One region of the Variovorax sp. J31P179 genome, then DNA from elsewhere that is predicted to be linked to it. Evidence: riboswitches for the same ligand, from Rfam matches in the RefSeq annotation. Region 1 holds a riboswitch; the other holds the start of a gene.
The links. A riboswitch is a leader RNA that binds a small molecule or an ion and turns the genes downstream of it on or off. The one in region 1 is predicted to bind glycine.

Region 1 (11,482 bases):
GCGACGCAGCGGGCGATCGCCGAGTGCAAGGCGCGCGGCGGCCGCGTGGTCGCGGTCGGCACCACCACCGTGCGCACGCTCGAGTCGTGGGCGAAGAGCGGCGAGGCCGCGGGCGACACCCGGATCTTCATCACGCCGGGCTTCGCCTTCGCGCACGTCGACCTGCTGGTCACCAACTTCCACCTGCCCAAGAGCACGCTGATGATGCTGGTCAGCGCTTTCGCCGGCTACGAGCGCGTGATGGCGCTGTACGCCCACGCGATCCGCGAGAACTACCGCTTCTTCAGCTACGGCGACGCGATGCTGCTCGCAAGAACCCCTACTGCACCATGCTGAACTTCGAACTCCTCGCCACCGACCCGACCAGCCACGCGCGCCGCGGCACCCTCACGCTCAATCACGGCGTGGTGCAGACGCCGATCTTCATGCCGGTCGGCACCTACGGCACCGTCAAGGGCGTGATGCCGCGCAGCCTGCACGAGATGGGCGCCCAGATCATCCTCGGCAACACCTTCCATCTCTGGATGCGGCCCGGCCTCGACGTCATGGCGGCCTTCGGCGGCCTGCACCAGTTCGAGAAGTGGGACAAGCCGATCCTCACCGACTCGGGCGGCTTCCAGGTCTGGTCGCTGGGCGCGATGCGCAAGATCAGCGAGGAAGGCGTCCGCTTCGCATCGCCGGTCAACGGCGACAAGCTGTTTCTCACGCCCGAGGTCTCGATGCAGATCCAGACCATCCTGAACAGCGACATCGTGATGCAGTTCGACGAATGCACGCCCTACGACGTCGACGGCCACGTCACGACCGAGGCCGAAGCGCGCAAGTCGATGGAACTCAGCCTGCGCTGGGCCAGGCGCTGCCAGTCCGAATTCGCGCGGCTCGACAACCCCAACGCCCTGTTCGGCATCGTCCAGGGCGGCATGTTCGAGAACCTGCGCGAGGAATCGCTGGCGCAGCTGGTCGAGATGGACTTCCCGGGCTATGCGATCGGCGGCGTCAGCGTCGGCGAGCCCAAGGACGAGATGCTGCGGATCATGGCGCACACGCCGCACAAGCTGCCGGCCCACAAGCCGCGCTACCTGATGGGCGTCGGCACGCCCGAGGACCTGGTCGAAGGCGTGGCGCAGGGCGTCGACATGTTCGATTGCGTGATGCCGACCCGCAACGCGCGCAACGGCACCCTGTTCTCGCGCTATGGCGACCTGAAGATGCGCAACGCCCGCCACAAGAGCGATCCGCAGCCGATCGACGCCAGCTGCACCTGCCACGCCTGCGCCGGCGCTTCCGGCGTGCCGTGGGAGGCCGGCGGCCGCGACGGCTTCAGCCGCGCCTACCTGCACCATCTCGACCGCTGCGGTGAGATGCTGGGCCCGATGCTGACCACCATCCACAACCTGCACTACTACCTGAACCTGATGCGCGAGATCCGCGAGGCGCTCGATGCCGGCACCTTTGCCGAATTCCGCGTCCGCTTCAAGGCGGACCGGGCGCGCGGGATCTAGGCCCGCCGGATTTACGCGCGGCGCAGGGTCCACGACCCCGACAACGTCTGGCCCGGCGCCAGCACCGCGCCGCCGATCTCCCGCGGCCCATGCCGCCCCGCCAGGTTGACCGCATCGGTGCACTGGCTCACCGGCTCGGCGCAGAAGTGGTCGCCGCCGCGCGGGCAATAGAGAACGAAGAAGTCCAGCGGCGCATCGGCCGCCAGCACCAGCACGCGCGCGGCATCGGGCCACTCGATCCGGGTCTCGCGCTGCCAGCCCGTGAAGTTGTTGTCGAGATCCAGTTCCGACAGCAGCACGCCCTCGCGCAGCCGCGAGACCTCGGCGCCGGCTTCGAGCGACACCGGCATCACCTCGGCGTCGGCCCGCCACATGGCCGCGGTATCGGCCCGCAGCCGCGTGCCGCGACGGTGCGGGAAGTACGGGTGGTGGCCGATGCCGGCGGGCATCGGCGCCGAATCCCGGTTGGTCAAGGCCACCGTGCAGCGCAGCCCCGCGGGATCGAGCTCGAACAGCTGCGAGGCCTCGAAGTCCCAGGGCCATTGCCCGTCGGCCTCGCGGGCCAGCCCGAGGCGGGCCCGCGCCGGACCGGCCTCGGCCACCTGCCAGGGCCGCAGCCAGCCCAACCCGTGCAGCGCATGCTTGCCCGACGGCCGCGCCGGGTGGCCGGCGGCCAGGGCGATCTCGCGGTCGCCGAAATGCGCCCGGCTGTCGCGGATGCGGTTGCACCACGGCAGCAACGGGAAGCTGCCCATCGCGAAGGGATCGCCGCGCGCCAGGTCTTCGGGCGTGGCCGGCCGCAGCCAGTCGAGCCGCTCGTCGCCGTGCTGCTCGTGCAGCGCCGCGATGGCACCGCCGACGCGCGGCGCCAGCCGCAGCCGCATCGCGCCGGCGGCCAGTTCAACCAGGCCCGCGGGGCTGGCTGCGCCTGTCTGCTCATCACTCATTTGGAAGGCACCTCGTCAAGCGTTGCGGACGCCGGCTATTTTCGGCCACGCGGGTGGCGGGCGACACGCGGGGAGGTCAGAATTTGCCCATGACCACATCGACTTCCCCGGCCCCATCGGCCATCTACCCTTCGCTGGCCGGACGCACCGTCTTCATTTCCGGCGGTGCCTCCGGCATCGGCGAGGGCCTGGTGCGCGCCTTCCATGCGCAGGGCGCCCGGGTCGGCTTCTGCGACCTCGACGTCGCGGCCGGCACGGCGCTGGCGCAGCAGCTCGGCGGCGGCAACGCGCCCCTGTTCCTTGAATGCGACGTCACCGACGTGGCCGCGCTCGCGGCCGCCATCGGGGCGGTGCGCGCGCGCTTCGGCCCGATCCAGGTGCTGCTGAACAACGCCGCCAACGACCGCCGGCACCAGATGGCCGACGTCACGAGCGAGGATTTCGACCGCCTGGTCGCGGTCAACTTCAAGCACCAGTTCTTCGCCGCCCAGGCGGTGGCCGACGACATGCGCGCGCTCGGCGGCGGCTCGATCATCAACTTCGGCTCGATCAGCTGGATGATCAAGGGCGCCGGCTATCCGGTCTACCAGGCCTGCAAGTCGGCCGCCCGCGGACTGACGCGCTCGCTGGCGCGCGACCTGGGCAAGGCCAACATCCGCGTCAACACGATCGTGCCGGGCTGGGTCATGACCGAGCGCCAGCTGCGGCTATGGGTCAAGCCCGAGTCGCACGCCGAGATCGACGCCGCCCAATGCCTGCCCGGCCGCGTGATGGCCGAGGACATCGCCGCCATGGCGCTGTTCCTGGCCGCCGACGATTCGAAGATGTGCAGCGCCCAGGACTACGTGGTGGACGCCGGCTGGACCTGAAGCGGCCCCGGCAGCGCCGTGGCGTCCGGCGCGGCAGAGGTCCCGCAGGCATGGCAGAACTTGGCGAAGGCGCTCTTGCGCGCGTCGCAGGCCCGGCAGTGGTCGAACAGGCCGATGCCGCAGTGCGGGCAGAAATCGATCTCGGTGTTCTTGAGGTCGACCGGACGCTCGCAGCCCGGGCACACGCTCTTGGCCAGCCGAGCCAGCGCGGTGTCGTAGCTCAGCTCGTTGCGGCGCACGGTCTCCGGCTGGGCCTCGGCCAGCTTCTGCCGTGCCAGGTAGCGGTTGAGTGCCAGGATGGCGTAGCGCCCGACCAGCACCGTCACCACGATCCCCACCACATAGCGCACGTAGCCGCCATAGCTTGGCAGGTAAGGCACGAGTTCGACGAAGAAGGCGAACAGCGCGAAGTAGATGAAGCCCCAGACGAAGGGCCACCAGGTGCTCTTGCGCTTCTTCGCGAACAGCCAGCCGGCGACCACCAGCAACGGCAGCGTGAGCGCCAGCCGGTAAAGGAACACCCGCAATTCGACCTTGCGGTTCTCGGCCTCGAGCCGTTTGCGTGCTTCTTCCTCGAGCAGCGCCAGCTGCTGCTGGGCCCGCTGCCGCGACTGCCGGGCGTCGGCGCGATCTGGCGCTGCGCCACCACGCCGCGCTCGGCCTCGTCCTCCTTCGCCTTCAAGGCGTCGAGCGCCCTGGTGCGGGCGATCAGCTCGGTGTCCTGGTCGGGCTGGGCGGTGGCGCGGCGGGTGGCGAGCCAGTTGCCGAAGGTCTCGCGCGCCGCCCGGCTGGCCTGCTGGGCCGTGACCAGCTTGAGCTCGGCCTGCTCGCGCTCGCGCCCGGCCTGCTGCTCGCTGCGCTCGGCATCGCGCACCGTGGTGCGCAGCGGGTCGGCCGCCGCGCGGTCGATGAAATCATCGAGCTCGATCCGGTGCTCGACCCGGGGCAGGTCGCCGACGATCGTGCTACCGAGCCCGACCAGGAAGCTGGCGAACACAATCGCCACCACCCACAGGCCGCGGCGAAACCACTTTTCGGACAGGCGCAGTGCCTTGCTCATTGCAATCTTCCTCTGTTGACGGGGGGGTGAAACGGGCCGGCTGATTCTGGACGACGGCCGCCTCCGGCCTGCGCTCCATCGGGAACACGAAGACGCCGGCCGCGATCACGGCGGCGGCCGTCAGCCCGGCCTGCAGCGCCAGCCGCAGCAGGTGCTGCGAGCGCGGCACACGCTCCCGGTACTCCCGCTCGTAAGGACCGAAATTGGTGATCTGGCGGCTCACCACGGGCTCCCGCCCGGCGTGATGAGGTGGGTGCAGGCGGCGCAGGCGGCCACCAGGAATGTCAGCAGATACAGCTTCATGGAATTCTTCTCGTCCGCCGTTGAAAGTGGGCGGATCATGGTCCGGCCATCGGACGCCCCCGGTCCATTCCTTCGGTGGTGCCGATACCCTGCGCCCCCGGTATCGCTATTCGATACCAAGCGGCGTCCGGCGGCCGGCCAGCAGGTCGGCGCGCGTGAAAGGCCGCTCGATCCCTGCCAGCCGCACGGCGATTTTCTCGAGCAGGCTCTGGGTCGGCGCCGGCGTGCCGGGCTGCAGGAAGAACAGGGGGGTCGCCAGGCTCAGCAGCACCAGCACCCAGCTCACGCGGGGGTGCGGCATGCGATGCTGCCACCAGAGGAAGGTGGCGCTGACGCCCACGCCGAGCGCGTAGCCGGCGATGACTTCCGACCACGAATGGGCGTCGAGCGCCAGCCGGGTGGCGCCGATGAAGGCGGCGAACAGCCAGCCGAAAACGGCCGCCGCGACCCGCGCGCGGTGCCCCTGGCGCGAGACCGCCAGCCAGCAGGCCACGGGCCAGACGCTGGCGGCGATCGCCGTGTGGCCGCTGAAGCCCGTGAAATCGAGCCGGGCGCTGCCGATGCCCCAGCCGAGGAAGGCGATCTTCGACGCGGCGATCAGGCTGCCGCCGAAGCCGAACAGCAGGATCCACAGCCACGCCAGCGGCCGGGTGGGGCTGCGAATTCCGAGCCAGACGCCGATCCAGAGCGAGGCCGGCAGCAGGAAGCCGCTGTCACCGAACCAGGTGATCGCGTGCAGGAGATCGTGCAAATGGGGCATCGGCGGGGCGTCAGGTGCCGAGAAGCACGCTGACGCGCCGCTGAAGGGATTCGGGCTGCACCTCGGCGCGGGGCATCGCGCTGCCGACGCGGAGCCCGACGCGGCTGAAGAGGCCGCGCCGGAACGGCCGCACCATCGCCACCTGCTGGCCGTCGCGCTGCTCGATCCGGCTGAAGTAGGAGCCCCAGAGATTGGTCAGCGCCATCGGCACCACCGGCGGCTCCATGCCTTCGGCGCGCGCGGCCTCGATGATCTTCATCACGCCGCCCTTGAAGGGCTGCAGGCTGCCGTCGCGCGTGATCGCGCCCTCGGGAAAGATCGCCAGCAAGTCGCCCTCGCGCAGCACCTGAACGGCGTCGGCGAAGGCCTGCTCGTAGGCCGCCGGGTCTTCCTTCTGGGGCGCGATCGGGATCGCCTTGGCGAGCCGGAACAGCCAGCCGAGCACCGGCACGCGGAAGATCCGGTGGTCCATGATGAAGCGGATCGGGCGCGGGCTGGCGGCCATGAGCAGCACCGCATCGATGAAGCTGACGTGGTTGCAGACCAGCACCGCGGCGCCCTCCTCCGGAATGTGCTCCTGGCCCTGGATGTCGAAGCGGTAGACGAAGCGCGACAGCACCCAGGCCACGAAACGCAGCAGGTACTCGGGAACCAGCATGAAGATGTAGAAGGCGACCACGGCGTTGGCGATGCCGGTGAACAGGAAGATCTGCGGGATCGTGAAGCCGGCCTTGAGCAGCACCCCGGCGATGACCGAGCTGGCGATCATGAAGAGCGCGTTCAGGATGTTGTTCGCCGCGATGATGCGGGCCCGGTGGGTGGGCTGGCTGCGCATCTGGATCAGCGCATACATCGGCACGCTGTAGAGCCCGGCGAACAGCGACAGCAGGCCCAGGTCGGCCATCACGCGCCAGTGCGCCGGCTGGGCCGTGAAGGTGCCCAGCCCCATCTGCGCGGCGGCCGGCAGCCCCCGCGAGGCGAAGTACAGGTCGATCGCGAACACGCTCATGCCGATCGCACCGAGCGGCACCAGGCCGATCTCGACCTGGCGGCGGCTGAGCGTCTCGCACAGCAGCGAGCCGGCGCCGATGCCGACCGAGAACACCACCAGCAGCAGCGAGGCCACCTGCTCGTCGCCGTGCAGCACCTCCTTGGCGAAGCTCGGGAACTGGGCCAGGAAGACCGCGCCGAAGAACCACATCCACGAGATGCCCAGCAGCGAGCGGAACACCACCACGTTGCCATGCGCCAGCTTAAGGTTGCGCCAGGTCTCGCTGACCGGGTTCCAGTTGATCTTCAGGCCCGGGTCGGTGGCCGGCGCCGGCGGGATCGCCTGCGCCACCGCGCGGCCGGCCAGCGCCAGCAGCAGGCAGGCCACGGCCACCGTCGCATGGCCGACCTGCGGCAGGGCCACCAGCAGCCCGCCGGCCACCTGGCCGAGCAGGATGGCGACGAAGGTGCCCATCTCGACCATGCCGTTGCCGCCGGTCAGTTCGCGTGGCGCCAGCACCTGCGGCAGATAGGCGAACTTGACCGGGCCGAACAGGGTCGAGTGCAGCCCCATCAGGAAGACGCAGGCGAGCAGCACCCCGGCGTCGGCCCGCAGGAAGCCCCAGGCCGCGATCGCCATGATCGCGATCTCGAGGTTCTTGACGAAGCGGATCATCTTCGTCTTGTCGTGCTTGTCGGTGAGCTGTCCCGCGGTGGCGGAAAACAGCAGGAAAGGCAGGATGAACAGCGCCCCGATCGCCAGCCCGGCCATCGCCGGGGGCATCCAGGCCAGCTGCAGCTGGTAGGTCACCATCACCGTGAAGGCGAACTTGAACAGGTTGTCGTTGGCGGCACCGGCGAACTGGGTCCAGAAAAAGGGCGCGAAGCGCCGCTGCCGCAACAGCGCGAACTGGTTGGCGTGGCCTTCGGGCAGGCGGGTGGAGGCAGCTTCGGTGGTGGGCGTCATGTTTCAGGTGGAGGCGGCGGAGCGCGTTCGCAGGGAAGCGGCGTGCGAATTGTGCCGCAGCGTCCGCCGCCCCATCACCTGCAGGGCGTGCAGCACCGGCAGCGCCGCCAGGGCCGCTGTCAGGTGCTTCAGGCTGTGGCCCGACACCAGGTGCCGGGTGGCCTCGAAGATGGCGTGGTCCGCGAGCTCGAACAGCTTGGCCAGGGCATAGAAGAACACCACCCAGCCGAGCTTGAGGCCGATCGCCCCCGCTACCGGCCGACACAGCGCCAGCGCCAGCACCAGTGCCATGCCGCCGAACTGCACCACGGCCCAAGGCAAGGCGTTGCCGTACTTTTGGCAGACCGCCGCCGCCAGCAGCCCGCCCGCGAGCGTGAACCAGGCGGCCGGCCAGCCGGCGCGGGCGCTGACCCGCTCGCAGACCGCGAAGCCGACCAGGCCCGAGAAGGCCACCGCCATGCCTGCGCGGTCCGCGGCCAGCCGCAGGTCGTCGGGCTGCAGGTGATAGAAGGCCGAGCCGAGCGCGGTCAGGATCAGGCCGGCGAAGAACATCCAGGCGCAGTCCAGCGCATTGAAGGGCGGCAGCGCGAGCGCCTGGGGCAGCGGCGCGGCGTCCTGCAGCCGCTCGTGGGCACGGTCCAGCCAATGCAGCCAGCGCAGGCCCCAGATGCCCAGCACCGCGAAAGGCAGGTTGCTCAGCACGTCCATGGCGTTCGGCAGCGTGCGCCAGGACTGGCCATCGGCGAAGGGCGCGCCGCCCAGCGCCGGGGCCGCGACCGAGGGCCCGAGCACCGCGGCGCTGACCAGCAGCAGGGCCAGCGCGAGCAGGGAATGTTCACGACGGGTGAGCGACGGCAGGGACGGCAGGGACATGGCAGGCTCCGATGGGTGCGCGTGGGAGCTGAATCTAGGTTGTCAACCCACCGGCCGGCATCGAGAATCGATACGGAGCACTTTTTCACCACTTCGGGTATCAATCCGCAATACTTCCTCCGCCCATGAGTACCACTGTCGACCTGGTCAATGCCCTCAAGAACGAGCTCAAGTCCGCCCACATGACCTATGCCGACCTGGCCAAGTCGCTGGACATGGCCGAGTCCAGCGTCAAGCGGATGCTGGCCAAGGGCGACATGCCGCTGACCCGGGTCGACGCCATCTGCCGGGCCCTGAAGATCGACTTCGCCGAACTGGCACGCCGGGTGGCCGACGCCCAGCCGCTGCTCAAGGAGCTCACGCTCGAACAGGAAAAGGCCGTGGTCAAGGACAAGAAGCTGCTGCTGCTGGCGATCTGCGTGCTGAGCCAGTGGACGCTGGAGCAGATCGTCGGCGCCTACCGGATCACCGAGGCCGAGTGCATCGGCCACCTGGCCCAGCTGGACCGCATCGGCATCATCGAGCTGCGGCCGCTGAACCGCTACCGGCTCAAGCTCGCCAAGACCTTTCGCTGGCGGCCGCACGGGCCGGTGATGGACTTCTTCCGCGAGAACGTGGTGCTCGACTACTACCGCGGCGGCTTCGACGGCCCGGCCGAAGGGCTGCTGCTGGTGCACGGATCGATCAGCAAGTCGCTGGCGCCGGCCTTCCTCGACCGGCTCCAGCGGGTGGCGCAGGACTTCGCCCAGCAGCACCAGACCGACCAGAAGCTGTCGCCCAAGGAGCGCGAGGGCTACACGCTGCTGCTGGGCATGCGCAACTGGGAGTTCGAACTGTTCACCCGCCTGCGCCGGGCCTGAAAACACACGAAACCGGTTTCTTCTGTAAGATTCGCCCAGCAGAAAAGCGGACGCATCCGTCCCACCGATGGCGCAATCTCCCATGAACGCTCAGGTGAACCGCCCCCGCAGCGGTTCAGACACTGCCTTATTCGTGATCAATCGCCGACTGGAGAGTCACCACGCCACGTGGTGCACCGAAGGAGCAAACCCGTTGCCGGTCGCAGCGCGGTGAAACTCTCAGGTAACAGAGACAGGGGGAGCGGCATTCTGAACCCCGGGTCTTGCCGCTTGCCACAGTAAGCGCTAACGCCCGCCGTTCATGCCCTCCCACAAGGATTCGGACATGCGCGTGGTTGTACTTGGCGCCGGCTTGCTCGGCGTGACTTCGGCCTATTACCTGCAACAGCTGGGCCACGAAGTGATCGTGGTGGATCGGCACGCAACACCAGCGGCCAAGGCGCGCGGCGTCGCTGCCGCCCGTCCCGGCGCAGCGACTGCGACCGCGCCGCCGAAGCGGCGCGGCAAGAAGCTCTCGACACTGCGCAGCCGCATCCGCCGCGGCTTTGCGCGCCTGATCGACCGCGCCGTGGGCACGCCGCCGAAGCGAGATCCGCTCGATCACCTGGTGCGCCTGGCCGCCTACAGCCGCAAGAGCGCGCGCGCCCTGGGCGACGAAACCGGCGTGCCGCACGGCGCCCGCACGGCCGGCCTCATGAACCTGTTCACCGACCCCGAGGCCTTTCGGACCCGGATGGCGAACGCCACCCACTGGTCGGGGCTGGGCTGCGAGGAGCGGCTGCTGTCGGTCGACGAGGCCATCGGCCTGGAACCGGCGCTGGCGGCCATGCGCAGCAAACTGGTCGGGGCCACCTACGCGCAAGAGGATCCGGCGCGCGACCCGGCCCAGTTCGCCGCCGGCCTGGTCTTCCTGTGCCGCGCCGCCGGGGTGCGCTTCCTGACCCGCCACACGGTGGTCGCGCTCAAGGAGCAGGACGGCCGCATCGACCATGTCGAGTTGCTCGATGGCGCCGGCCGGTCCACCACCTTGCGCGGCCAGGCCTACGTGCTGGCGCTGGGCGCGGCCAGCGTGCCGCACGCGGAAGAGCTCGGCATCGACATGCCGCTGCGCTTCGTGCGCGAATACATCGTCACGATGCCGATCCTGGATCCCGCCATGGCGCCGCGCATCGCGCTGCGCGACCGCCAGGGCAAGCTGCGCATCGTGCGGATCGAAACCCCGGCCGGCGACCAGCTGCGGATCCACGCGATCGTGATGGCCGGACTCGACGAGGAGGCCGAACCCGACTCCGACCGCTTCCAGGCGATCGTGCGCCGCACCGAGATGCTGCTGCCCGGCGTGGCCGACGCCAGCCGGGCCAGCTTCGACACGGCGATGCACGCGGTCAGCACCAACCGGCTGCCGATGATCGGCAAGACCCGGCTGCCCAACCTGTTCCTGAACACCGCGCCCGGCACCCGCACCTGGATCCACGCCTGCGGCGCCGGCAAGTCGATCGCGCGCATCGTCAGCGGCCTGCGGCCCGAACTCGACTTCGCGTTCCGGCGCCCTTAGAATCCGCCCACTGCAGGAGAGCGGGCCCACGGGCCCCACCGAAGGCGCAAACTCCCATAAACGCTCAGGTCGGCCCACGTGATGGGCCTGTACTGCACCAACTGTCAAAGCCGTCTGGAGAGCCATCGCGCCCGCGCGTGATGCACCGAAGGAGCAAACCCGCTGCGGGCGCAGCGGGTGAATCTCTCAGGTACCGAGGACAGGGGGAGCGGCAACTCGGACTTCCGGTCCGGTTGCCTTCGTTCCCGTCGGCAATCCGAACCGTCGCGTCCGAGCGCTGCAACCTTCAAGGGTTCTCGATATGCGCGTGATCGTTCTTGGCGCCGGCCTGCTCGGCGTGACCTCGGCCTACTACCTCCAGCAACTCGGCCACGAAGTGACCGTCATCGACCGCCAGGCCACGCCGGCGGCGGAAACCAGCTTCGCCAACGGCGGCCAGATTTCGGTCAGCCATGCCGAGCCCTGGGCCAATCCGGGCGCGCCGCTCAAGGTGCTGCAATGGCTGGGCAAGGAAGACGCCCCCCTGCTGTTCCGCATCCGCGCCGACATGCGCCAGTGGCTCTGGGGCCTGCAGTTCCTGCGCGAATGCACGCCGGCACGCACGCGCCACAACATCGAGCAGATCGTGCGCCTGGGTACGTACAGCCGCGACACGCTGCAGCAGCTGCGGCGCGACACCGGCCTGGCCTACGACCAGCGCACCCAGGGCATCCTGCACTTCTACACGACGCAAAAGGAGTTCGACGCCGCGCTGGCGCCAGCCGAGCAGATGCGCGCGCTCGGCTGCGACCGGCGC
Region 2 (11,482 bases), on a different contig from region 1:
CGCGCAACCTCCGCAACCATCGCAAGCTCACGATCGCCGACGACCACTGGCTCTGGTCCGGCGGCCGCAACCTGGCGGGCGAATACTTCACCGGCAACGACGCCCATCCAGTGGCCTGGCGCGACCTGTCCTTCGACCTGCGCGGCGACGCGGCGGCCGCGGCGGCGCGCCAGTTCGACCACGACTGGACATCGGTGCGCGGACGCCAGTCGCGCCCCATCGCGGCCGATGCGGGCCCGCAGGACCACGGCGGCCCGGCGCAGTTCCTGCCCAGCGGCCCCGACCAGACCGAGGACACGGCGCAGGCACTGCTGATCGACGCCTGTTTCCGCGCCGAGCACCGGCTGCTCGCGGTGACGCCCTACTTCGTCCCCGGCGACGGGCTGCGCGATGCGCTGCGGCTCGCCGCCCGGCGCGGCGTACAGGTCACGATCGCGATCCCGGCCCGGTCGAACCACCGCCTCGCCGACTTCGTGCGCGCCCGCACCATGCGCGACCTGGCCCGCGCCGGCGTGATGTTCAAGATGCTCCCCTTCATGGCGCATGCCAAGGCGGTGGTCATGGACGAGGACCTGGCGCTGTGCGGTTCGATCAACCTCGACCTGCGCAGCCTGCTGCTCAACCACGAGGCGGCGGTGGTGTTCTACGGCCGTGCCGAGGTCGACTGGCTGGCGCAATGGATCGAGACCACGGCCTCAGCCGGCGAGACCTACCGGGCGCGCAGGCCGGGCCTCGTCCGCGACGTGGCCGAAGGGCTGCTGCTCACGATCGCTTTCCAGCTTTAGCCTTCTTGTCTTTCTTGCCAGGCCCGGTCTTGTTGGTGTAGCTGGCATTGCCCAGCCCGGTGCCGATGGTCAGCACCGCCCAGTGCTTCACGTCCTGCATGAACGGCAATTCGCTCAGACCCTGCACCACGGCGTCGTTGTGCATCAGCGCCACGGTCGGCTCGCCGGCGATTTGCGGCAGCCGCTTGACGAGTTCGCTCGGCAGGTGGAAGTTGTCGCTCTCCCAATCGCCCGGCAGGTTCTGTGCGCCGCGCGAGATCGAGCCGTCCTTCCGGATCAATCCCGGACAGGCGATGCCGATGAAAGGCGCCAGCCGGATCCCCTGCTTCTTGCTGTAGCGGATCTGCGACTCGACCATCTCCGCCAGCCGGTCGATCAGCACCTTGCGGCTCGGACCGTCGTCCGCATGCCGCCATTTCTCGCGCCGCACCACCTTGGCCTTCGACAGGTCCGGCGCCCGCTTCTTGCGCAGCTTGACGATGCCGCAGCGCACGTTGGTGCCGCCGATGTCGAGCGCGACGATGGCATCGTGCCCCTTCCGCATCGGCGGCGGCAAAAGGTGAACCCAGCCCAGCAGGCCGCCGTCGTCGGGCTCGTGGCAGATCCGCGCCAGTTCGACCGAAACCTTCATGTGCTGCAGGATCGCCGCCGCCTGCAGCACCGCACGCTCGCCGACGTCGCTGCCCGGAAAGCCGCCGCCGATCACGATCCGCTGCACGCCTTTCCACGAAGGCTGGCGCATGAAGCGATCGATCACCCAGGCCAGTTCTTCCGCGAATTCCTCGATCGCGCCGTGCAGCATGTCGGCGGCCTCGGAGGTCTTCGTCTCTCCCAGAGCCTCGTCGAGTTCACGCTTGCTGAGATCCTTCGAATGCATGCCGCCCAGCGGATCATTGCCCTTGCGGCGGCGGCGCTGGCGCCAGCGCTCCAGCAGCTGCCTGAACGCGGTCTGGCTGGCCTGGTCGCCGATGAAGCCATCCTTGCCGCGCAGCTGCAGGCTGTAGCCGTCGACCATGACCGAAGGGAGTTCGCGGGCGCCGTGCGGGTGGTCGTGCGGGTGGTGTTTCTTCATTGCGGCAGGTGCATTTCAATCAGCGGTGGTGTCGAGGATCAGGCGGGTGGTTTCTTCGGGCTGGTCCCAGTGCGGATAGTGGCCGCAGCGCTCGAACCAGTGCAGCCGGGCGTCGGGGAACTGCGCCTGCGCGCGCGCCGCCTGTCGCGGGAGGCACACCTTGTCGAGCCGGCCCCAGCCGATCACGACGGGCTTGGCGAGCGTGCCGAGGGCCGCGCCTTCCAGCGGCGGCGATCCGCGAACGAAATCGTCCAGCATGAGCTGGAAGGATTTCGCCGCGGCGTAGCCGTGCATCTCCTCCAGCACCAGCGCCGGCGACAGCCGGTGGCGCTGCGCCGAGAACCGCGCCAGCAGCAGGGTGCGCGCCCACGCATGGCCGACCAGGGCGGGCATGGCGGATTCGAAGCCGCGCGCCAGCCGCATCGACAGGCAGACCGAGATTTGATAGGCCAGGTGCTCACGGCCGGCCCAGAAGCCGCCCGGTCCCAGCGACACGACGGTGCCGAGCACCTGGCCGCGGCGCGCCAGCTCGAGCACCAGGCGCGCACCCATCGAGCTGCCGACCGCGTCGGCACCGCACAGATCGTGTTCGTCCAGGAAGCGGGCCACCGCACTCGCCAGCTTGCGCAACGTGACCTCGCCTTCGAGCGGCGGGCTCTTGCCGAAGCCGGGCAGGTCGATCGCCACCACCGCGCGCTCGGCGGCCAGGGGGTCGAGGATGGTCTGCCAGGTCCGCCAGTTGCTGCCCAGCCCGTGCACGAGCAACAAAGGCTTTCCCTGGCCGCGACGGACATAGTTGATGAGCACCACTCACTATTCTGGCCGGATGCGCGTGCTCGAATCAGAGGCGCGCACCATCGGCTGTAGGAGAAGGACCCCAACCGTCGACACCAGGGCGGCGCGCGGGTGCCGGCGCCGATACACTGGCCGCGATGCAACTGCTGCGCCGCACCGGGCTCGCCGCCCTGGCTTTCATCTTCCTACTCGGCACCGCCCTGGCCGCGGCCCAGGAGCAACCGCTGCGCGCAGGCTCCAAACGCTTCACCGAGTCCTACATCCTGGCCGAGGTGCTGGCGCAGACCGCGGCGCCGCATACCGCCGTCGCCCCGGTGGTGCGGCAAGGGCTGGGCAACACGGCGATCGTCTACGAGGCGCTGAGATCCGGCGGCATCGATGTCTACGCCGAATACACCGGCACCATCGCGCTCGAGATCCTCAAGGGCCAGGCCTCGATGTCGCGCGAGGCCATGAACGCCGCGCTGCGCCCGCTCGGGCTCGGCGCGGCGGTGCCGCTCGGTTTCAACGACGGCTATGCGCTCGCGATGCGGGCCGCCGACGCCGAGCGGCTCGGCATCCGCACCCTGAGCGACCTGGCCGGCCGGCGCGAACTGCGCTTCGGCCTTTCGAACGAATTCATCGGCCGCGCGGACGGCTGGCAGGGCCTGGCGGCCCGCTATGGCTTCACTCAGGCGCCGACCGGACTCGACCACGGCCTCGCCTATGAAGCGATCGCCGCCAAGCAGATCGACGTCATCGACATCTACACCACCGACGCCAAGATCGACCACCTCGGCCTGCGCGTGCTCGAGGACGACCGGCACTACTTTCCCCGCTACGACGCCGTGCTGCTGTACCGCCTCGACCTGCCGGCGCGGCTGCCGGCGGCCTGGGCGGCGCTGCAACAGCTGGAGGGCCGGATCGACGAGCACGCCATGATCGCGATGAACGCGCGCGCCGAGCTGCAGGGCGTGGCCTTCGACGTCATCGCACGCGATTTCCTGGCCGCGGCGCAACCGGGTGCGGGGGCTGCGCCGAGAAGCGGCGAAGGCGCCCGCGGCTTCATGGCCAAGCTGTTCGGGCCCGACCTCGGCCGGCTCGCGCGCCAGCACCTGATGCTGGTCGCGATCTCGGTCGGTGTCGCGATCCTGATCGCGGTGCCGGTCGGGGTCGCGGTGTTCGGCCACCTGCGATTGCGCGCGCTGGTCCTGGGCCTGACCGGGCTGCTGCAGACCATTCCCTCGCTGGCGCTGCTGGCCGTGCTGATCTCTCTGCTCGGCGCGATCGGCACCTTGCCGGCGCTGATCGCGCTGACGCTCTATTCGCTGCTGCCGATCATGCGCAACACCGTGACCGGCCTGGCCGAGGTGCCCACCGGCCTGCGCGACGCCGGCACCGCGCTCGGCATGACCGGCGGCCAGAACCTGCGCGCGGTGCTGCTGCCGCTGGCCATGCCGACCTTGCTGGCCGGCGTGCGCACCGCGACCACCATCGCGATCGGCACCGCCACCATCGCCGCCTTCATCGGTGCCGGCGGCTTCGGCGAACGCATCGTGACCGGTCTCGCGCTGAACGACCGCGAACTGCTGGTCGCGGGCGCGGTGCCCGCCGCTGCGCTGGCGCTTCTGAGCGAGGCCTTGTTCGAGGCGCTCGAACATTTCATGCGGCGCCGCCGCGCGGCGCGGGCGCCCTGAACATGTGATGTCCGTGAAAGTCCCGACGTCGCGAGTCCGGTATTTGCCGCATAGTCGAGGGTTGCTTCGCGGGCGAGCCCGCACACCTTCCCACTCAGGAGACTTCCCCATGAAATTGAGCCAACTGGCCGCAGGCCTGATCCTCGGCTTTGGCATCGCGAGCGCGGCCCTTGCGCAGACGACGATGAAGATCAGCATCTCGACCTCGCAGAACTCGCACCAGGGCGTCGCCATCGACACCTTCGCAAAGGAAGTCGCCGCGCGCACCAACGGCCGCTACAAGGTCGAGACCTTCTACAACGGCTCGCTCGGCGGCGAACGCGAATCGATCGAGGCGGTGCAGCTGGGCACCCAGGAACTCGCCTTCTCGTCGACCGGCCCGGTGCCCAACTTCGTGCCCGAGACCAAGATCCTCGACGTCCCCTTCCTGTTCCGCGACAAGGCGCATGCGCGCGCCGTGCTCGACGGCCCGATCGGCCAGGAGATGCTGGGCAAGTTCGACGCCAAGGGCTTCAAGGCGCTGGGCTGGGGCGAGAACGGCTTCCGCCACATGACCAACAGCAAGCGCGACGTCAAGGCGCCCGAAGACCTGAAGGGCCTGAAGATGCGCACCATGGAGAACCCGGTGCACATCGCGGCCTACAAGGGCTTCGGCATCATCACCACGCCGATGGCCTTCCCCGAGGTCTTCACCGCGCTCCAGCAAGGCACGGTCGATGGCCAGGAAAACCCGCTGCCGGTCATCATCTCGGCCAAGTTCGACCAGGTGCAGAAGCACCTCACCTTGACCGGCCACGTCTACTCGCCCTGCATCTTCGTGATGAACAAGGCCGCCTTCGACAAGCTGAGCGCCGCCGACAAGCAGGCCTTCCTGGACGCCGCCAAGGAAGCCATCAAGGCCAACCGGGCCCGTGTCGACGAGGACGACGCCAAGGGCGTGGCCGACCTGCGCGCCAAGGGCATGACCGTGATCGACAACGTCGACAAGGCCAAGTTCGTCGCCGCGCTGGCGCCGGTCAACGCCGACTTCGAGAAGCAGTTCGGCAAGGCCAACCTCGACAAGATCCGCGACGTCAAGTAATGCCATCCGCGGCCGCGACATGCTCGCGGCAGCGCGCGCCCGCTCAGTCTCACTGGCGGGCGCTTTTTCGTTCGATTCCCTGATGCCCCTATGAAATCCGCCTTCCTCGCACTCGACCGCTGGACCACCGGCCTGGCGATGGCGATCGCCTGCTTCATGCTGGTGGTCGCCTCCTCGCTCGGCGTGTTCCAGATCGTCACCCGCTTCGTGCTCGAACAACCGGCCGAATGGTCCGAGATCCTGATCCGCATCAGTCTGATCTGGATGGTCTTCATGGGCATCCCGACCGCCTTCCGCCAGGGGGCGATGGTCAGCGTCGACGTGCTCTACCGCTGGAGCCCGCCGAAGGTCCGTCGGGTGCTCGACTGGGTGGTGTGCCTGGCCGCGCTGACCCTGATCGCGGTGATCATCTGGTGGGGCTGGGACTACGCGCAGCGCGGCAGCGTGCAGTCGATGGCCGGCCTCGAATCGATCTCGATGTTCTGGGCCTACGTGGCGCTCCCCGTGGGCGGCCTGTTCTGCGTGATCGGCATCGTCGCCAACCTGATCGACCCGCAGCGCAACGAACTGGAAACCGCCCAATGACGCCGGTGATGGTCATCACGATGGTGGTGTGCTTCGCACTCACCATCTCCGTCGCCGTCTCGATCGGGCTGGCTTCGATCCTCGGCATCCAGGCCTCCAACGCGAACATGCTGATCTCCGTCAAGGAGATGTTCAACGCGATCAACAAGTTTCCCCTCGCCGCCATCCCCTTCTTCATCCTGGCCGGCAACCTGATGGAAACCGGCGGCATCTCGCGCCGGCTGGTCGACTTCGCCAAGAGCCTCGTGGGTGGGGTGCAGGGCGGCCTGCCGATGACCTGCGTGCTGACCTGCATGATCTTCGCCGCGGTGTCGGGCTCCTCGGTGGCGACCACCTTCGCCATCGGCGCGATCCTGATCCCGGCGCTCATCAAGCACGGCTACCCGGTCGGCTACGCGGCCGCGCTGCAGGCCACCAGCGCCGAGCTCGGCGTGATCATCCCGCCCTCGATCCCGATGATCCTGTACGGCGTCAGCGCCGAGGTCTCGATCGGCGAGCTGTTCATCGCCGGTTTCGGCCCGGGCATCCTGATCAGCCTGGCGCTGATGGCCTTCGTCTATGTCTATTGCAAGTTCAAGGGGCTGGGCAAGAACGATGGCGAAGGCCGGCTCAGCGTCGGCACCGCCACCTGGCGTGCGGGCTGGGCCTTGCTGATGCCGGTGATCATCCTCGGCGGCATCTACGGCGGCATCTTCACGCCCACCGAGGCGTCGGCGGTGGCGGTGCTCTACGCGCTGATCGTCGGCACGCTGATCTATCGCGAGATCCGGCCGGCCGAGCTCTATGCGGTGCTGCGCAAGTCGGTGGTGTCCTCGTCGGTGATCATGTTCATCATCGCCAACGCCGGCCTGTTCGCCTTCCTGATCACGCGTGCCGGCGTGCCCGACGCGATCGGCCGCTGGCTGCAGGAGGTGCTGCAGTCGCCAGCGATGTTCCTGCTCGGCGTCAATGCGGCGCTGTTCGTGATCGGCATGTTCATCGAGACCAGCGCGGCGATCATCGTGCTGGCGCCGATCCTGGCGCCGGTGGCGCAGCACTTCGGCATCGATCCGGTGCACTTCGGGCTGGTGATGGTGGTCAACCTGGCACTGGGCATGATCACCCCGCCCTTCGGCGTCAACCTGTTCGCGGCCTGCACGGTGGCGCGCATCTCGCTGGACCGGATCGTTCCCTACCTGATCCCCTTCGTGCTGGTGATCCTGGCCTGCCTGATGGTGGTCACGTACGTGCCCGGCATCTCGCTCGGATTGCGCGACCTGGTCTACGCCAAGTAGCGCCGGCGCGGGCGGTTTCACGAAGCCGTCACGCGCAGGGCCCATGCTGCGGCGCTTGCCCACCGCAACGCCGCAGCATCCCATGTTCCTCACCAAGACCGACAAGGCGCGCCACGAACTCCTGCCCGGCCGCCGCACGCTGGGGCAGCGCGAGCGCGCCCTGCTGCTGATGGCCGACGGCCAGCGCTCGCTGACCGATTTCGGCGCCCTGTTCGGCGGCCGCGAGGAAGCCGGCCGGGTGGCGCGCCACCTGCTGCAGGAGGGCTTCCTGCAGGGGCGCCAGGTCGAAGCGGTCGAAGTGATCGAAGCGGCGCCGGTCGCGGCCGACATCTTCGACGGCAAGCCCTCGCTGGCCACCACCCGCATGTTCCTGTTCGACCTCTGCGAGCGCATGTTCGTGCGCCGCGACCCGGTGCTGGCCGAGCGCTTCCGCGAAGCGCTGCGCGAGGCGCGCGACCGCGATTCGATGCTGGTCACCGCCCGCGCGATGCTCGGCGAGATCGAGCAGGCGGCGGGCGCCCCGCGCGCGGAGGCGATCCGCGAGCGCATCGAGAAACTGCTTCCGGCATCGCCGGTGCACTGAAGTCGCCGGCCGGCTCCCGATTCCCTTACACTTCCCCGGTCAGGAGAGCGTCCCGCCGCGGTGGGGCCGCCGAAGGCGCAGGTCCCCCCAAACAAGGGCCCGAACGCTCAGGCAAAAGGACTGACAAGGCGCCCGGGTCCGGGCGTTTCCTTGCTGGAGAGAGGTGGTTCGGCACGCCAGGCGTGCCGTGCCGCCCACCGAAGGAGCAAACCCCGATCGTGGGGCGAATCTCTCAGGTAAAGCGGACAGCAGGGGTGGCCCATGGCTTCTCGTCATGGAACAAGCACTGCCCCTTTGGAGAACCGCCCTTGGCCGCCGCATCCGACGTACTGCTGAAGACCCCGCTCCACGGCCTGCACCTGGAGCTCGGCGCCCGCATGGTGCCCTTCGCGGGCTACACCATGCCGGTGCAATACCCCGCCGGTCTGATGGCCGAGCACAAGCACACCCGCGCAGCCGCCGGCCTGTTCGACATCTCCCACATGGGCCAGTTGCGCCTGGTGGGGCCCGATGCGGCCGCCGCCTTCGAGAGCCTGATGCCGGTCGACGTGATCGGCCTGGCGCCGGGCAAGCAGCGCTACGGCCTGCTGCTGAACGACCAGGGCGGCATCCTCGACGACCTGATGTTCTTCAACGAAGGCAACGACTCGCTGTTCGTGATCGTCAACGGCGCCTGCAAGGCCGCCGACATCGCCCACATCCAGGCCCGGATCGGCCAGCGCTGCCAGGTGCAGCCGATGCCCGACCACGCGCTGCTCGCGCTCCAGGGTCCGCAGGCCGCGGCCGTGCTGGCGCGCCTGTCGCCGGGCATCGAGCGCTTCGTCTTCATGACCGGCGGCCCGGTCCGGATCGGCGGCATCGAGGCCTTCGCCACGCGCAGCGGCTACACCGGCGAAGATGGCTTCGAGATCTCGGTCACGGCCCAGGACGCCGAAGCGCTGGCCCGGCTGCTGCTGGCCCAGCCCGAGGTCCAGCCGATCGGCCTGGGAGCCCGCAATTCGCTGCGGCTCGAGGCCGGCCTCTGCCTCTACGGCAACGACATCGACGAAAACACGACACCGGTCGAAGCGGCGCTGAGCTGGGCGATCCAGAAGGTCCGGCGCAGCGGCGGTGCACGCGAAGGCGGTTTTCCGGGCGCGGCCAGGGTGCTGGCCCAGCTGACTGCCGCCAGCGGCACCGCCGGCCACCTCGACCACGAGACGCTGAAGCGCCAGCGCGTCGGCCTGGTCGCGCTGGAGCGCGTGCCGGTGCGCGAGGGCACGGTGCTGGAATCCTTCGAGGGCCTGCCCATCGGCCAGGTCACCAGCGGCCTGCTGGGCCCCAGCGTCGACCGGCCGGTCGCCATGGGCTACGTCGCGCTGGCCTATGCCGAACCGGGCACCCGGCTGCAGGCCATGGTGCGGGGCAAGCCGGTGCCGATGGAAGTCAGCACGCTGCCCTTCGTGCCGGCCCGGTACTACCGCGGCTGACGCCCCTCTTCTCCAAATTCTCCGATTTCTCCAAGCCAGCCTTTTTTCCAAGGAGTTTTCCCCATGACCATCAAATACACCAAGGACCACGAGTGGGTGCGGCAGGAAGCCGACGCGGCACTGGTCACCGTCGGCATCACGGTGCATGCACAGGACGCGCTCGGCGACGTGGTCTTCGTCGACCTGCCCGAAGTCGGCAAGAAATTTGCCCAGGGCGAGGTCGCGGGTGTCGTCGAATCGGTCAAGGCCGCGGCCGACGTCTTCATGCCGGTCTCCGGCGAAATCATCGAAGTCAACGAAGACCTGCGCGCCGATCCCTCGCTGGCCAACAGTGCGCCGATGGACGGAGGCTGGTTCTTCAAGGTGCGGGTGAGCGAGCCGGCCCAGCTCGAGCCGCTGCTCGATGAAACCGCCTACGAGAAGTTCTCCGCCGACAACTGATTCCCACGCCCACCACCCGAGCCCTCCATGCCGACGCCCGTGCCTTCCCATCCCTCGCTGCGCGAACTGCAGAACGCCGAAGAATTCATCGCCCGCCACATCGGCATCGAGGCCGAAGACGAGCCGGCGATGCTCGCGGCCATCGGTTCGACCACGCGCGCCGAACTGATCGACGGCATCGTGCCCCCGGCGATCCGCCGCAGCCGGCCGATGCGGCTGCCGGCGCCGATCACCGAGGCCGACGCGCTGGCCGAACTCAAGGCGATCGCGGCGAAGAACAAGGTGGCGAAGAGCTTCATCGGCCAGGGCTACTACGGCACCCACACGCCGGGCGTGATCCTGCGCAACGTACTCGAGAACCCCGCCTGGTACACCGCCTACACGCCCTACCAGGCCGAGATCTCGCAGGGCCGCATGGAGGCGCTGGTCAATTTCCAGACCATGGTCTGCGACCTGACGGGCATGGCGATCGCCAACGCCTCGATGCTCGACGAGGCCACCGCCGCGGCCGAGGCGATGACGCTGGCGCGGCGCAGCGTCAAGAGCAAGAGCAACGTGTTCCTGGTCTCGGGCGACTGCCATCCTCAGACCATCGAGGTGCTGCGCACCCGGGCAGCGCCGCTCGGCATCGTGGTCAAGGTCAGCACCGCCACCGAGCCGCTGCCGCTGCTGATGGCCAGCGGCGGCTTCTTCGGCGCCCTGGCGCAATACCCTTCCACCACCGGCCACGTGCACGACCTGCGTCCGCTGGCAGGCCACGCCCACCAGTGCCAGGCGGCCTTCTGCGTCGCCGCCGACCTGCTGGCCCTGACCCTGCTGGCGCCGCCCGGCGAGTGGGACGCCGACATCGTCTGCGGCACCACCCAGCGCTTCGGCATGCCGATGTGCAACGGCGGCCCGCATGCGGCCTACCTGGCCTGCCGCGACGAGTTCAAGCGCTCGCTGCCCGGCCGGCTGGTCGGCGTCAGCGTCGACGCCCACGGCCAGCCGGCCTATCGGCTCGCGCTGCAGACGCGCGAGCAGCACATCCGGCGCGAGAAGGCGACCTCGAACATCTGCACCGCGCAGGTGCTGCCGGCGGTGGTCGCCAGCATGTACGCGGTCTACCACGGACCCGAAGGGCTGCGCCGCATCGCGCAGCGGGTGAGCCTGCTGACGGCGGTGCTCGCACAGGGCCTGGAGCAGATGGGCCGCGAACTGGTCAACGACACCGCCTTCGATTCGCTCACCATCCGCACCGGCGAGGACACCCAGGCCATCCACGAACGCGCCGAAGCGGCGGGCGTCAACCTGCGCTGTCGCCTGCAGCAGCATCTGGGCCTGTCGCTCGACGAGACCACCACGCGCGCCGACGTCGAGATGCTGTGGGGCCTGTTCGCGACCGAAGGCACGCGCGGACCCGACTTCGATGCCATCGCCGCCACGGTGAGCATCCGCATTCCCGAGGGCCTGCGCCGCACGAGCGGCTTCCTGGCGCATCCGGTGTTCAACACCCACAAGAGCGAGACCGCGATGCTGCGCTACATCCGCAGCCTGAGCGACAAGGACCTGGCGCTCGACCGCAGCATGATCCCGCTCGGCAGCTGCACCATGAAGCTCAACGCGACCAGCGAGATGATCCCGATCACCTGGCCCGAGTTCGCGAACATCCATCCGTTCGCGCCGGCCGACCAGCTGCTGGGCTATGCGCAGCTCGATGCCCAGCTGCGCGCCTGGCTTTG

Region 2: another riboswitch for glycine. It lies ahead of gcvT (glycine cleavage system aminomethyltransferase GcvT); the one in region 1 lies ahead of QTI17_RS16265 (FAD-dependent oxidoreductase).

The regions. Positions count from the first base shown of each region.
Region 1 covers NZ_JASZYL010000005.1:490,797-502,278, forward strand. Annotated here, with positions in the region: gene queA (tRNA preQ1(34) S-adenosylmethionine ribosyltransferase-isomerase QueA) at 1-336, shown strand, start outside; gene tgt (tRNA guanosine(34) transglycosylase Tgt) at 330-1,502, shown strand; gene QTI17_RS16225 (aldose 1-epimerase) at 1,514-2,449, opposite strand; gene QTI17_RS16230 (SDR family NAD(P)-dependent oxidoreductase) at 2,539-3,318, shown strand; partial or broken gene QTI17_RS16235 (serine endopeptidase) at 3,291-4,378, opposite strand; gene QTI17_RS16240 (hypothetical protein) at 4,598-4,720, opposite strand; gene QTI17_RS16245 (phosphatase PAP2 family protein) at 4,788-5,441, opposite strand; gene QTI17_RS16250 (MFS transporter) at 5,452-7,398, opposite strand; gene QTI17_RS16255 (hypothetical protein) at 7,402-8,271, opposite strand; gene QTI17_RS16260 (helix-turn-helix domain-containing protein) at 8,397-9,131, shown strand; glycine riboswitch at 9,270-9,377, shown strand; gene QTI17_RS16265 (FAD-dependent oxidoreductase) at 9,457-10,686, shown strand; glycine riboswitch at 10,690-10,775, shown strand; glycine riboswitch at 10,791-10,899, shown strand; gene QTI17_RS16270 (D-amino acid dehydrogenase) at 10,988-11,482, shown strand, end outside.
Region 2 covers NZ_JASZYL010000003.1:228,950-240,431, reverse strand. Annotated here, with positions in the region: gene QTI17_RS09265 (phospholipase D-like domain-containing protein) at 1-785, shown strand, start outside; gene QTI17_RS09260 (ROK family protein) at 763-1,857, opposite strand; gene QTI17_RS09255 (alpha/beta fold hydrolase) at 1,873-2,667, opposite strand; gene QTI17_RS09250 (ABC transporter permease/substrate-binding protein) at 2,790-4,328, shown strand; gene QTI17_RS09245 (TRAP transporter substrate-binding protein) at 4,438-5,409, shown strand; gene QTI17_RS09240 (TRAP transporter small permease) at 5,500-5,994, shown strand; gene QTI17_RS09235 (TRAP transporter large permease) at 5,991-7,268, shown strand; gene QTI17_RS09230 (hypothetical protein) at 7,351-7,851, shown strand; glycine riboswitch at 7,882-7,984, shown strand; glycine riboswitch at 7,995-8,110, shown strand; gene gcvT (glycine cleavage system aminomethyltransferase GcvT) at 8,160-9,320, shown strand; gene gcvH (glycine cleavage system protein GcvH) at 9,384-9,761, shown strand; gene gcvP (aminomethyl-transferring glycine dehydrogenase) at 9,789-11,482, shown strand, end outside.